Regions from separate parts of the Colwellia psychrerythraea 34H genome, predicted to be linked through region 3. Evidence: predicted binding sites of a transcription regulator. Region 3 holds the regulator's gene; each other region holds the start of a gene.

Region 1 (4,705 bases), 2.0 Mb from region 3:
CAATTATTGATGATGTCGGGTATGGAACGTTACTATCAAATAGTTAAATGTTTCCGTGATGAAGATTTACGTGCTGATAGACAGCCTGAATTCACACAAATAGATATTGAGACCTCGTTCATGAGTAGTGATCAGGTAATGGAAGTAACGGAAAAAATGATCCGTGAATTATTCCAAGAGTTGCTTGATGTTGACTTAGGTGAGTTCCCGCGTATGCCTTACTCTGAGGCAATGACACGTTTTGGTAGTGATAAGCCAGACTTACGTAACCCATTAGAGTTAATTGATGTTGATGATATTTTAAAAGATGTTGAATTTAAAGTATTTTCAGGACCAGCGAACGATGAAAATGGCCGTGTTGCAGTAATTTGTTTGCCTCAAGGTGCAGCTAAATTCTCACGTAAGGGCCTTGATGAATTAACCAAATTTGTTGGCATTTACGGCGCTAAAGGTATGCCTTGGTTAAAAGTGAATGATATTGATGCGGCTCTTTCAACAGGTGTTGAAGGTTTGCAGTCACCCATCTTAAAATTCTTATCAAGTGATGAAGCTATCGCTTTATTAAAACGTACAAATGCGAAAACAGGCGATATTATTTTCTTTGGTGCAGACCAATATAATGTTGTAACTGAATCTTTAGGTGCACTTCGCCTTAAATTAGGTGAAGAACTTGATTTACTTCAAGGTGAATGGAAACCTCTTTGGGTAGTTGATTTCCCAATGTTTGAAGAAGTAGATGGCCATATGCATGCTATTCATCATCCGTTTACTGCACCGACTAATTTAACCGCTGAGCAGTTAGAAGCAAATCCTGTTGGCGCTTTATCAGATGCTTATGACATGGTCTTAAATGGCTGTGAACTTGGTGGTGGCTCTGTACGTATTCACAATCAAGATATGCAAGCAGCAGTATTTAGAATTTTAGGCATTAGTGATGAAGAAGCAGAAGAGAAATTTGGCTTCTTACTTGAAGCGCTACAATATGGTGCGCCGCCACATGCTGGTTTAGCCTTTGGCCTAGACAGATTAGTGATGTTAATGACAGGTGCAAGTTCAATCCGTGACGTAATGGCTTTCCCAAAAACCAATACAGCGGCTTGTCCATTAACTAACGCACCGGGTAAAGCTAACCCTGAACAGTTAAGAGAATTAGGCGTTGCTGTTCTTGAAGTAAAGAAAGCTGAAGAGAACAAAGACGAAGAACAAGCATAATTAGGTAACCGTTTATCAATAGATAAATGATAACTACTGTTTGTTATGATTACTGTATATCAGTAATGTTAATGCAGCTATAACGTATGTTTTAGCTGCATTTTTTATGGCATTAATATAACTTACCTCTATTGAAGAATAAGATATCAATCAAAAGGCTCGCTGTTGACAATAATATTAGGAATTGATCCTGGTTCACGCTTTACTGGTTACGGCGTTATCAAACAAGAAAAGCAACGTTTTACCTACCTTGGTAGTGGTTGCATTAAAGCGATGAGTCAAGGTGAAGATTTAGCTTCACGTTTGCAAACAATTTTTGCTGGCGTATCTGAGTTAATTATTCAATTCAAGCCAGATATGTTTGCCATTGAACAAGTTTTCATGGGGGTGAATCCTGGCGGAGCTTTGAAACTGGGCCAAGCACGGGGTGCAGCTATTGTTGCGGCAACCAATTCAGGGTTAACCATCGCAGAGTATTCAGCAAGACAAATTAAGCAAGCTGTTGTAGGTACAGGCGCAGCAGATAAAAACCAAGTACAGCATATGGTAAAAAGTATTTTAAAGTTACCAGGTACTCCTCAGGCAGATGCTGCCGATGCCTTAGCGGTAGCACTATGTCATGGTCATAGTCATACCAGTGCCGCCATATTAGCCGGTCAAGCTACAAAAATCGTTAGAGGGCGTTTACGCTAACCCGCTTTTCTATAAATCCCCATCAGCATAGCCGTCATTCCCGAAGTTTCTGATCGGGAATCCAGAAAGATTAGTTCTCAGTCGTGTTTTTGTCTGTGAAGCTAAGCCTCTGTGTTCTTCGTTGTGAGTTATTTCGTTTTAAATATTAGGCAACGTCAGCAAAATTCAACTAGGTCACTTTACTGTATAAATATATAGTGGTAGTATCTGATTCATTAATAATAGCCTTTGGTACTTGTTGTGATTGGTCGTTTACGTGGCATGCTTGTGGAAAAAAACTCTCCTGAAATATTAATTGAATGTGCTGGCGTGGGCTATGAAGTCACCATGCCAATGACGAGTATTTATGCCTTACCTGAGCTTGAACAGCAGGCAACTATTTATACTCACTTTGTTGTACGTGAAGATGCTCAATTGCTTTATGGCTTCGCCAATAAAGTAGAACGTAAGTTATTCCGGTTATTAATTAAAGTTAATGGTGTAGGTCCTAAATTAGCGTTAGCTATTTTATCAAACATGTCTGCTGATCAATTTGTTAGTTGTGTTCGTCACGATGATATTAGCGCCATTGTAAAAATCCCGGGTGTTGGTAAAAAGACAGCAGAGCGTTTGCTTATTGAAATGCGTGATCGTTTGAAAGATTGGCAAGCACAACAAATACACTTAGTTAGTGATGATGGCGTGATACCAGAACAACTCTCTGCTGAATTGAGCCAAGAAACTACTTTTGTTAATGATAATAAAGGCGATGCTATTAACGCTTTACTTTCACTTGGCTATAAACAAGTACAGGCAGATAAAGCGGTTAAATCCGTATATAATCGCGGTATGTCTAGCGAAAACATTATTCGCGATGCATTAAAATCAATGATATAGCCAACGGATTAATCACATTTTGAACTTAGGTAACCTATGATAGAAGCAGATCGCTTAATTGAACCAATTGCTTCAGTAGAAGATGAAAGGGTAGATCGTGCTATTCGTCCTAAAATGCTACAAGATTATACGGGGCAACAGCATGTTAAAGCGCAAATGGAAATATTTATTCCAGCCGCAAAAAATCGTGGCGAACCTTTAGATCACTTACTCATTTTTGGCCCTCCAGGTCTTGGTAAAACCACTTTAGCTAATATTGTTGCCAATGAAATGGGCGTAAATATTCGCACTACTTCAGGACCGGTATTAGAGAAAGCCGGCGATTTAGCGGCGCTGCTAACTAATTTAGAAGAAAACGATATTCTTTTTATTGATGAGATACATCGTTTAAGTGCTGTGGTTGAAGAAATACTTTATCCTGCAATGGAAGATTATCAATTAGATATTATGATTGGTGAAGGACCGGCAGCGCGTTCAATCAAGTTAGACTTACCCCCATTTACACTTATTGGCGCTACCACACGAGCAGGTGCATTAACGTCACCCTTACGTGACCGATTTGGTATTGTTCAACGGTTAGAGTTTTATAATGTTGCAGACTTATCAACTATTGTCAGCCGTTCGGCACATTTTTTGAACTTAACAATAGATGAGGAGGGGGCATTTGAAGTTGCACGCCGCTCTCGCGGCACGCCACGTATTGCTAATCGTTTATTACGCCGAGTACGTGATTATGCCGATATAAAATCGCACGGGGTGGTTAATCAACAAACTGCCGCTGCTGCGTTAGACATGTTAGAAGTTGACAGTGAAGGCTTTGATATTATGGACAGGAAGCTATTACATGCCATTATTGATAAATTTATGGGTGGACCTGTTGGCTTGGACAATGTTGCTGCAGCCATTGGTGAAGAACGAGAAACTATAGAAGATGTAATAGAGCCTTTTTTAATCCAACAAGGCTTTTTGCAACGTACTCCGCGTGGCAGAATAGCAACAGATAGAGCTTACCAACATTTTGGTATCACTAAAGATCAAACTAAAGACTAAGCCCCATAGTTTTTGCTCTTCCTTATAAGTTGTTATTTTATCCGTCAGTGTCTATGCTGGCGGAGACTACTTCGACTCCCCTTCAAAACTCCGTAACCGCTTTCTCATTAACAAACTTCCCTTAATAAGAAGAACTTTCCCATGAATGGGAAAGCAAAAAAGCTGTATTTTCCCATTCATGGAACATTAGTTTGTATAAAACCTTTAACATGTAAATTTAAGTGATACTTATCAAGTGGTTATTAATTGTGGTATAGAGGCTGCAGTAAGTCTTAGTAAGAAGATTTGTTGGAGAATTACCCTTGGATATCGCCGTTAAAAAACAAAAGAAAACCTTACTTAAAAGAGTGTGGCCGTTGGCTCTAGTCATAGCCATTCTCGCTATAGCCTTAAACTATAGTGCCTTTTTGCTACAAGCAGACTACGTTATTGATGATGATACCTTGGTATATGGCGAAGTTAAGCAGGGACCGTTCTCTATTTCAGTTCGAGGTGCTGGTTTACTGGTGCCAGATAAAATTAAATGGTTAGCAGCAAGTGTTGACGGCCATGTTGAACGTGTTGTTGTAAAACCAGGGAAATCGGTGAAAAAAGGAGAGCTAATTATTGAGCTTAGTAATCCAAGATTAAAACAATTGCAGGAAGAAACTAAGTGGGAGCTTGAAGCTATTATTGCAGAAAGCAAAGCGAGTCAGGCTGAGCAAAAGTCGGGATTACTTTTTCAAAAAGCACGCATGCTTGATGCCAAGCTAAACTATCAGAGTAGTAAGTTAAAGCTCGATGCCCAACGCGAGTTATTTAACAATAAAACCGGCGCGGTTTCAAAAATTGATTATGAAAAAACTAAGTTAGAAACCCAACAGTTTAATCAACG
Region 2 (4,705 bases), 2.6 Mb from region 3:
TTGATGCGCTAATCCATTTTGGTACTTTGCCCGCCATAGATAAAATAGCAGTATTTGCACCCAATAAATTAGCTAAGATGAGTGCTGATTTTTCAGCGACTATTCCAAGTTCTAACGCGTTAAATATTGAAGTGTTCACCGAACGTGATGATGCACTTGTTTGGTTGATAGACAAAAAAAGTTCTGCTGCCGGTCATAATTATCTATGGTAATCGGAGGGATGCTTTAAGTGGATAAGATAAGTCACATTTTGACGTTATATCACGAAAAATTAAAACGTTTACTCTCAAATATCCAGTAACATTCGCTCAAAATGTTCCTAAAAAGTAAATTTAAGTCATTTACTTCAAACAGTATAAAACCCAACTGTAATCACCAAACTAATTGTTATATATGGGGTTTATATTTAATTCTTGGTAACGCGTTATTTTTTGTTGTGGAAATAACATATAACATTAGATGAGACTCTATTTAGAGTGCTGTTATGACTTGATGCTCGTATTCAATTTCACTCTTGGTCCAGTTGAATGGTGTGGGCTGGTCCAATTAACGGTGTAGTGAAATTTACAGTCATTGTTTATTATCATGATTTTTTGGAGAAAATAATCCTTTCAGTAACTCCATAGGCAGAGGAAATAATATAGTAGAGTTTTTCTCTCCCGCAATTTCTGTCAATGTTTGTAAATAACGTAACATTATTGCATTAGGCTCTGTGCTCAGTTTATTGGCCGCCTCACTCAACTTTTCTGCCGCTTCCATTTCTCCCAGTGCATGAATCACTTTGGCTCGACGGGTCCTTTCAGCTTCGGCTTGTTTTGCTATCGCTCTGATCATGGTTTCATTAAGATCGATATGTTTTATTTCAACATTAGATACTTTTATCCCCCAGCCATCAGTTCTTGCGTCTAATATTTCTTGAATGTCGATGTTAAGCATTTCTCTGCTTGCCAACATTTCATCTAATTCGTGTTGACCTAATACCGAACGCAAGGTGGTTTGAGCTAATTGTGATGTGGCTTGTAAGTAATTTTCGACATTGATTATCGCTTTTTGTGAGTCGATAACTCGGAAATAAATAACAGCATTTACTCTTACTGATACGTTATCTCGACTGATGACATCTTGGCTTGGTACATCCATTACTACGGTTCGTAAATCAACACGAACAATCTGTTGAATTAATGGAATAATAATCACTAAACCAGGCCCTTTGACTTTGTCAAAACGTCCAAGAAAAAATACTACACCACGTTCATATTCACGCAAAATCCTAAATGCACTTAGCAGTAATGCAATTAATAGAATAATGACCACAACGGTGAATATTTGTTGGGTATTATTAAACACAACGTCCATGATTGTTCTCCTCTTCTCTACAAGGGATGGTAATTAAGGTTAAACCATCAATGGCTTTAATCTTAACGGCTTGGTTTTGTTTAACGGGCTGTGTAAATTCTGCCGCCCAACGCTCACCATTAATTGTCACAAAACCTTGATGAGTAAAACTTGCTTCGGCAAAAGCAATAGCGCCAATCAATTCTTCTTGTCCGCTTACGATTTTGTTCTTTCTTTTTCGCCACATTAATCCCAAGGAAAGCACAAAAAATAGTATTGATACAAAGGCAAAAGCAGCAATAAGAGGGAGTGAAATTTGATATTGCGGTTGCTCAGTATCGATTAAAAAAATAGATCCGAGTACAAAAGCAATAGTGCCCCCAATACCAAACACGCCAAAACTAGGCATGATAGATTCAATGATTAGCAAACTTATCCCTACGAGTAACAAGGCAAAACCTGAGTAATTTAAAGGTAAAAGTTGAAAAGCATATAGCGCAATCAAAAGCGAAATTACCCCAGTAATTCCTGCTACCCCTACGCCGGGACTATAAAACTCCAACACTAAACCATAGATCCCTATAAGCATTAAAATATAGGCGATATTTGGATTGGTGATCGTGGCAATAAAGTCATTACGCCAATTGGGGGGGACCGCTTTTAGTTGTGTGTTGTCTGTTGTCACCTCAGCAAAATGATGTTCTGAATGCTTTTGCTTTATGATAGTGGCAAATAACGCTTCGGCTGTTGGTACAATAAAGTTAATAACATTTTCAGCGAGCGCCTCTTCTGCAGTAAGGGTTGCCGCTTCAGAGACGGCTAATTCAGCCCATTGTTCATTCCTGTTGCGTAGTTGTGCTAACGAACGGATATAGGCAATGGCATCATTTAATACTTTTTTTTCCATAGCTGAAGGTGATTTGTTTTTTTTATCTTCACCTTGATTTGACGCTGGTGGGGCTATACTGACTGGCGTAGCGGCACCTAGGGTAGTTGCTGGCGCCATAGCGGCATAATGACATGCGTATAGCATATAAGTGCCCGCGCTTGCCGCACGTGCACCTTGAGGATAAACCAAACAAGCAATGGGTATTGTAGAATTTAATATCTGTTGATTTATCTCTCGTAGACTTGAACTCAGACCACCGGGTGTATCTAGCTTTATGATCACTAACGGAATGCTTGAATCATTATTAGCTTTGGTTATTTCTGTGACGAGGTACTCACTTACCGCTGGTCCGATCGCACCATCGATTGAAAGCACAGGTACTGTCCACTTACTTTGGTTAAGCGGGGGGCTTAACTGTGCATTGCCATATTGTTGAATAAGCAAAATAAAAGTTATAAGAAACAAAATCTTTTTGAGCATCTGTATTTCCAACCTTCATCCTTATGTTCAGTATAGTTCTAAATCTGAGTTTTTTGATCACATTTAACAACAAATGAAAGAGTAAAGTAGGGTGCTACAAAGTTAAAATAATTACGCTTGTCACATGATAGTCACTGCATGTAAGTCGATGGCTTAATAATATTTAGGGTTTGCTGTCTGAATTTAATAAATCATGAGAAAAACTCGAATTATAGACTCAGTACTTCATAAATTAAGTAAATCGCACTATACTGTATATAATTACAGTATAGTGCGGTTTTCATATGAAAGTTATTCCAATATATGCCGAAGCTGGTATTTCAGGCTTTGAATCTCCAGCAGCAGAATATAAAGAATTAGGCTTATCGCTTGATCAATTAATCATAAAACATCCCAATGCTACCTTCATTGGGCAGGCTTCTGGCCAATCAATGAAAGGGGTAGGAATATTTGATGGCGATATTCTTATTGTCGACAGATCATTAACCGCTAGAAATGGTGATGTTATTGTGGCTAATTACAACGGTTGTTTCGTCTGTAAATTGATCGACAAGGTGCAAGCTAGGCTATTATCAGCCTCTGCTGATTTTGCGCCTGTCTCAATTACCCCTGAAGATGAATTTTCACTAGAGGGCGTTGTTACTCGCTCTATTCGTCTACATCATAAATCTCCAGAGTTAGCGGCATGTATGCTTTAGTTGATGCAGTATCATTCTACGCAAGTGCTGAAAAAGTTTTTGACCCCAGCATACGTAATAAACCCGTTGTTGTTTTAACTAATAATGATGGTTGTATCTGCGCTGTCTGTCCGATTGCAAGACGCCTTGGTATTCCAAAATTTATACCGTACTTTCAAGTTAAATCATTGCTTGAAAAGCATGGCGTGGTTGTTCGTTCTTCAAATTATGAGTTGTATGCGGATTTGAGCGAACGAATGATGAATGTCATCGGCCGCTTTTGTGATAACCAGTATATATACAGCATTGATGAGTCATTTTTATATTTTGATCATTATGAAAGCTGCATAAATGATTGGCACGAATATGGACATAAAATAAGAAAAGCCATTTGGAAAGAAACGAGACTTCCCGTCGGTGTTGGTTTTGGTGAAACAGCAACACTGTCAAAAGCGGCAAACCATGCAGCCAAAAAACTCTCTGGTTTTAATGGTGTAGCCGTTATTAATAGCGCAGTAAGCAGAGACAAAATACTCAAGCGCATGGCGGTAGATGAGGTATGGGGCATCGGGCGAAAAATATCGAAACGATTAGGGCTTGAGGGTATTAACAACGCCGCGCAGTTAGCAGAGCAAGATCCTAAACATATACGAAAACAATTTAGCGTAGTAACTGAAAGAACCGTGAATGAATTAAACGGCATCAGTTGTTTGTCTTGGGATGAGGTGAAATCACCCAAAAAAGAGATTTTCTCAACACGAAGTTTTGGACAGCGCATTACCACAAAAAATGAATTACGCTCTGCGTTGGTAACACATGCAGCCATTGTAGGAAGGAAAGTGAGAAGACAAAATTCACTCATTAAAAAGTTAATGATATTTGCCTCTAACTCGCCGCATGATGACTTGTATTACAAGCAATCCATGGTTTTTCCATTTATCATAGCGACTGAAAATACCTGTGAAATGGCGCGCGCGGTAAACCAAGTTATTGATTCTATATACAAAGCAGGAATAAAATTTTACCGTTGTGGTGTAGGTGCAATCGAATTAAATAGTAAAACGTTTATACAACCAGACTTATTTATGCCCGATCACACTAATAGTAACGTAATGAAATGCTTAGATAATGTGAACCACAGATACGGAGATAGCACCTTAAAGCTGGCCGCTGAAGGGCATCATGAAAAATGGCAAATGCGACGAGCGTTTTTAAGCCCTCAATACACCAGTCAGTGGCGAGACATTCCTAAAATACAGTGCTAGTCGTTATGACCAGAGCATTTTATAGCGTTTAGATAAATATCTATTGCTTAATATTTTTC
Region 3 (4,705 bases):
TCCGCTAGTGGTATTATCCCAAGAATTTACTGTTTTGGTTTCAGTAGAATACATAGCACCAAAACGGGCAGCAGAGAAACCAGTATCTCCATCCGATAACCAAAGACTATCCCATTTTACTTGAGTAACAACATCCTCAATTTCTTTACTGTCTCGAATCATTACATGGGCACGACTGTTGGCGGGATCTAAATAATCAGAAACCCCCGTAGGTGAGACATAATCAGGACTATTTGGATCTTGATTAACACCATCTCCTTCTTGCTGACCACTGTAAATTGAAGGGTCTGGGGTTGCAAAGTCAGAGTAATAAGGCAAAATATTACCATCAACATTCCATTGAACTCGGTTGGCATAACCTAATAACGCTAAGCTACCACCACGACCATTATTTGGTTCTCTTTTAGCTGTTGAGTTACTTAAATCAAACTTCATATTTAAGTTATCATTAACATCCCAATCAAAGTTCAAACCAATAGAAAGTGAATCAGTTAAACGATCCGCTTTTTTAGCGTGAAAGTCAGTTGCTAAACCTGTTTCTTGATACATTGAAGTGATAGTACCATTGGCATCAACAACAGCATTTTCAACATTATCAGAAGTAAACCAATGACCATAAGATGTTGTATCAGATTTGACATCAAAGTCTGAATATAATGCATCTGCGGTAATGACAAGGTTATCTGAAGGTGCATACTGCAAGACTAAGTTTGCATTGGTACGTTCACGTTTTTCTGTGGTAACCAATGAATCAAAGTTTTGCGGAATAAATATATTACCGGTATATACGTCACCGGACTCTGTTACAGGAGCGCCTTTGCCGAAAGAAGAATTTTCACGCCAACCAGCACTTTGAGCACGATTTAATTTCGTTTCACGCTCTAAATACGAGATTGCAAATAAAGCACCAAAGGTATCATCATTAAAGGTATCACTTATCAAAAGTGACGCTTGTGGGGAGGTCTCTTCACTATTACCATCATAAGTTGCTTTGACACTACCCGCTAATTTAAAACCATTAATAGCAAAAGGTTTCGCCGTTTCAATATTAACCGTGGCGCCAATACCACCTGACTGTACCGTCGCTGATGATGTTTTATGCACATCTAGGGTTTTTACCATTTCGGCAGCAAGCGTATCAAAACTAAAATCACGACCTGGATCTTCAGAGGCTTGTTGTCGACCATTAACAAGTACTGTATTAAATTGTGGACCAAAACCACGCACGGTGATTTTTTGACCTTCACCACCCGATCTATCTATCGAGACGCCAGTAATACGTTGTAATGATTCTGCAAGGTTAGTGTCCGGAAACTTGCCAATATCCTCAGCAGAAATAGAATCAACTACGCCACTAGCTTCACGTTTTGTGTCTAAAGCGCGACCAAGAGCGCCTCTAATGCCTGTAACGGTGATTTTTTCAACGTCTTTTTCAGCTGTTTTACTGTCTTCAGCATGCGCTTGCACTGAAGCTGTTGACGCTAAAATTGCAATAATTGCTGTCGATAATGTATTTTTTTTAAACATGTTATCTGTCTTCCCCAAATCATTTTTATTATTTATGGAAAGCAGACCTTGACCACTCAATGTTGCAACTAACTCCGTATCCTCAAGTAAAAGTTTAATGGCTTGTTCAATAGAATAATTGCCAGTTAACTTATTTGCCGTTATATCACTTACTTTATCAAGTGAGAAAATGAGCGTTAAGTCGGCTTGCTCTGCAAATTGAGTGAGCGATAGATCTGCTCTTTGCTGAGGAATATTGAACGAATAGGTATTACTTAATTCAGCACTTTGAACATATGGAGCACACGCTAAAGCGAGTGTTGCTGCTATGCTAGCTGAGTTAAATTTTCGTTGTTCAATAACCTCAACAGTAAGTTTTTCACTTACAAATATTAAAGACGATTGAACAAGTTTTTTCCGCCAGTGCATCGGTAACCTTTTGTTATTTTTAGTGCGTTAATGTAGCCAAACTTAAAATCATTCTGACAAAACTATATTATATTTACTAGTTAATAATCTATGTGCTGGATATAGATGATGAAAGCTAAATTATGGTCTGGTAATAAAAATAGGGCTATATAAACGAGTATATACTTGGTTAAATTTACACGTGTCAAACCACCCTGTTGTCAATTAATAGCTTACTAACCATAAACTTAATTATTAGTAGTCATGTTGATAATTCATATAAAGTCAGCTGTGAACAACAATATACTCTCATGAAAACATAGGTAGATAATCATAATGTGAGGTGATTTCTGCACGTAAACAATAATTAGTTAGATATACCTAAGCGGGGCTTGCCTTTCATCACATCCTGTATATACTACCAGTAATACTGTGTAAATTTACAGGCTAAAGCTATGATAGATTCAACTACCGAATTACGCCCACTGACTAAACGACAGCAACAGATTTATGATTTAATCAAAGCAAAGATTCAAGATACAGGCATGCCACCTACACGTGCTGAAATCGCTAATTTTTTTGGTTTCAAATCAGCTAATGCCGCCGAAGAACACTTAAAAGCTTTAGCAAAAAAAGGCTACATTGAAATGCTTGCAGGCACTTCTCGTGGCATTCGCTTGGTTGAAGAAATGCTTGAAGCAGAAGGTTTACCACTGATAGGGCGAGTTGCCGCCGGTGAACCTATTTTGGCGCAAGAGCATATTGAAGAACATTATAAAATGGATGGTAATTTATTCCATCCTGCTGCCGATTATCTCTTGCGTGTAAATGGCGAAAGCATGAAAGATATCGGTATTCTAGACGGCGACTTACTTGCTGTGCATCAAACTACTGAAGTACAGAATGGTCAAGTTGTTGTTGCCCGTGTTGAAAATGATGTCACCGTAAAACGTTTCAAACGTGAAGGAAATGTTGTCTATTTGCATGCAGAAAATGAAGACTTCTCTCCTATTAAAGTCGACTTAGCTAATCAAGAGTTTAATATTGAGGGTATCGCCGTCGGTATTATTCGAAGTGGACGTTGGATGTAATCCATCATAGCCACTGTTACAGCATTCGTCATATTTATTACCTAATTACTGCGTAATAAATATGGCGTTTTTATTTATCTTCAATATTTTCCTTTCTAAATTTCCACGTGATTTTCTGTAATTCTTAAATCCCTTTATTAGATTTAATCAAAGCTAGTCCCAGTAGAGCTCACACTCTCTTTAGAGCTATTACTCCATTGAATTAAATGGCTTTTTTATAATTCCTCAGTTATAAAATGTTTGACCTAGATCAATTTTTAGCGTAATTCTATAAATAGTAACGCATACAAAACGAACATAAAAAGAATAAAAAGACGTCTGTTTGCTAATCCTGTCACACTAGTTCACTAGTACTATGACTGATTACTCTTTTACGTCGATAATTAACTTGATCTCTAAATTATGTATATTCGTCATGAACCGTTCTATATAGCGCAACCGTGGCTAAACCGAGCTCTTGTTAGTTGATAAAAATAATAATAACAACAACAGATATTCAGTTCAGTGAGTTATGAAGTACATTGCTGCACATCTGTTCTCTATCATTGAAAAGAGGAGATGCCGTGTGGGGAAACATAAGCTAATTTGGCTAGTGTTGGTCAGCCTATTTGCCAATTCAGCCTGGGCAGAGACGCAGTTAAACCTAACTAAAGGGGTTACTGCCGTTAGTAGAGACGTATATGATTTACATATGCTAGTGCTCTATATTTGTACTGCTATCGGTATTTTAGTTTTTGGCGCTATGTTTTGGTCGATTGCTTTTCACAGAAAATCTAAAGGTGCAAAGCCTGCTGATTTTCATGAAAGTACTAAAGTAGAAATTTTATGGACAGCAATACCCATTGTTATTTTAATCGCCATGGCAGTGCCTGCTACACAAACACTGATAGCGATGGAAGACAATGAGAACTCTGATGTTACGATTCAAATCACGGGCTCGCAATGGAAATGGCATTACAAATACTTTGACCAAGATATTGAATATTATTCTGTGCTTTCCACCCCTCGCGAGCAATACCAAAACCAACAAGAAACTAGCGCCATCAAAGGTAAAAACTATTTACTTGAGGTTGATAAGCCGCTTGTTATTCCTGCTAATAAAAAAGTTAGATTTTTAATAACATCTGATGATGTTATCCATTCATGGTGGGTGCCTGCTTTTGCCGTTAAACAGGATGCTAATCCAGGATTCATCAATGAAGCCTGGACTAGAGTCGAAGAACCCGGTGTCTATCGCGGTCAATGTGCCGAGTTATGCGGAAAAGATCATGGCTTTATGCCCATAGTTGTTGAGGTAAAATCAGCTGAAGATTATGACATTTGGCTCAATGAACAACAACAACGTATCGCCGCTGCAGCAAGTGCCGAACAAGACTCATTAAACGCTTCTGTATCAAAAGAAGAACTTATGCAATTAGGTGAAACAACTTACACAGCCTACTGCTCAGCTTGTCATCAACCAACCGGTTTAGGTTTGCCGCCGGCCTTCCCTGCATTAAAAGGTAGCCCTATAGCTACAACGGGTACGATAGAAGAGCACCTCAATATTGTCTTTAACGGTAAAGCGGGCACAGGTATGCAAGCCTATGGCAAACAATTGAGTTTAAAAGAGATAGCCGCAGTCGTCACTTATGAGCGAAATGCTTGGGGCAATGATACTGGTGATATCGTGCAAGCCTCTGATGTAAAGTCTGCTGTTG

Evidence for each region. The regulator LexA, encoded in region 3, represses DNA repair genes until DNA is damaged. The targets are predictions, from matches to a motif close to TACTGTATNNNNATACAGTA.
Region 1: ruvA (Holliday junction branch migration protein RuvA) is a predicted target of LexA. The motif match lies at 2,086-2,105, and genes of this name have one in related genera.
Region 2: CPS_RS11960 (LexA family protein) is a predicted target of LexA. The motif match lies at 2,954-2,973, and genes of this name have one in related genera.

The regions. Positions count from the first base shown of each region.
Region 1 is NC_003910.7:2,202,848-2,207,552, forward strand. Features, by position in the region: gene aspS (aspartate--tRNA ligase) at 1-1,212, shown strand, start outside; gene ruvC (crossover junction endodeoxyribonuclease RuvC) at 1,378-1,905, shown strand; gene ruvA (Holliday junction branch migration protein RuvA) at 2,146-2,781, shown strand; gene ruvB (Holliday junction branch migration DNA helicase RuvB) at 2,818-3,831, shown strand; gene CPS_RS09405 (efflux RND transporter periplasmic adaptor subunit) at 4,134-4,705, shown strand, end outside.
Region 2 is NC_003910.7:2,790,508-2,795,212, reverse strand. Features, by position in the region: gene CPS_RS11975 (STAS/SEC14 domain-containing protein) at 1-212, shown strand, start outside; gene CPS_RS11970 (slipin family protein) at 571-1,356, opposite strand; gene CPS_RS11965 (NfeD family protein) at 1,340-2,704, opposite strand; gene CPS_RS11960 (LexA family protein) at 2,989-3,402, shown strand; gene CPS_RS11955 (Y-family DNA polymerase) at 3,390-4,646, shown strand.
Region 3 is NC_003910.7:238,632-243,336, reverse strand. Features, by position in the region: gene CPS_RS01090 (TonB-dependent receptor) at 1-1,527, opposite strand, end outside; gene lexA (transcriptional repressor LexA) at 2,370-3,005, shown strand; gene coxB (cytochrome c oxidase subunit II) at 3,571-4,705, shown strand, end outside.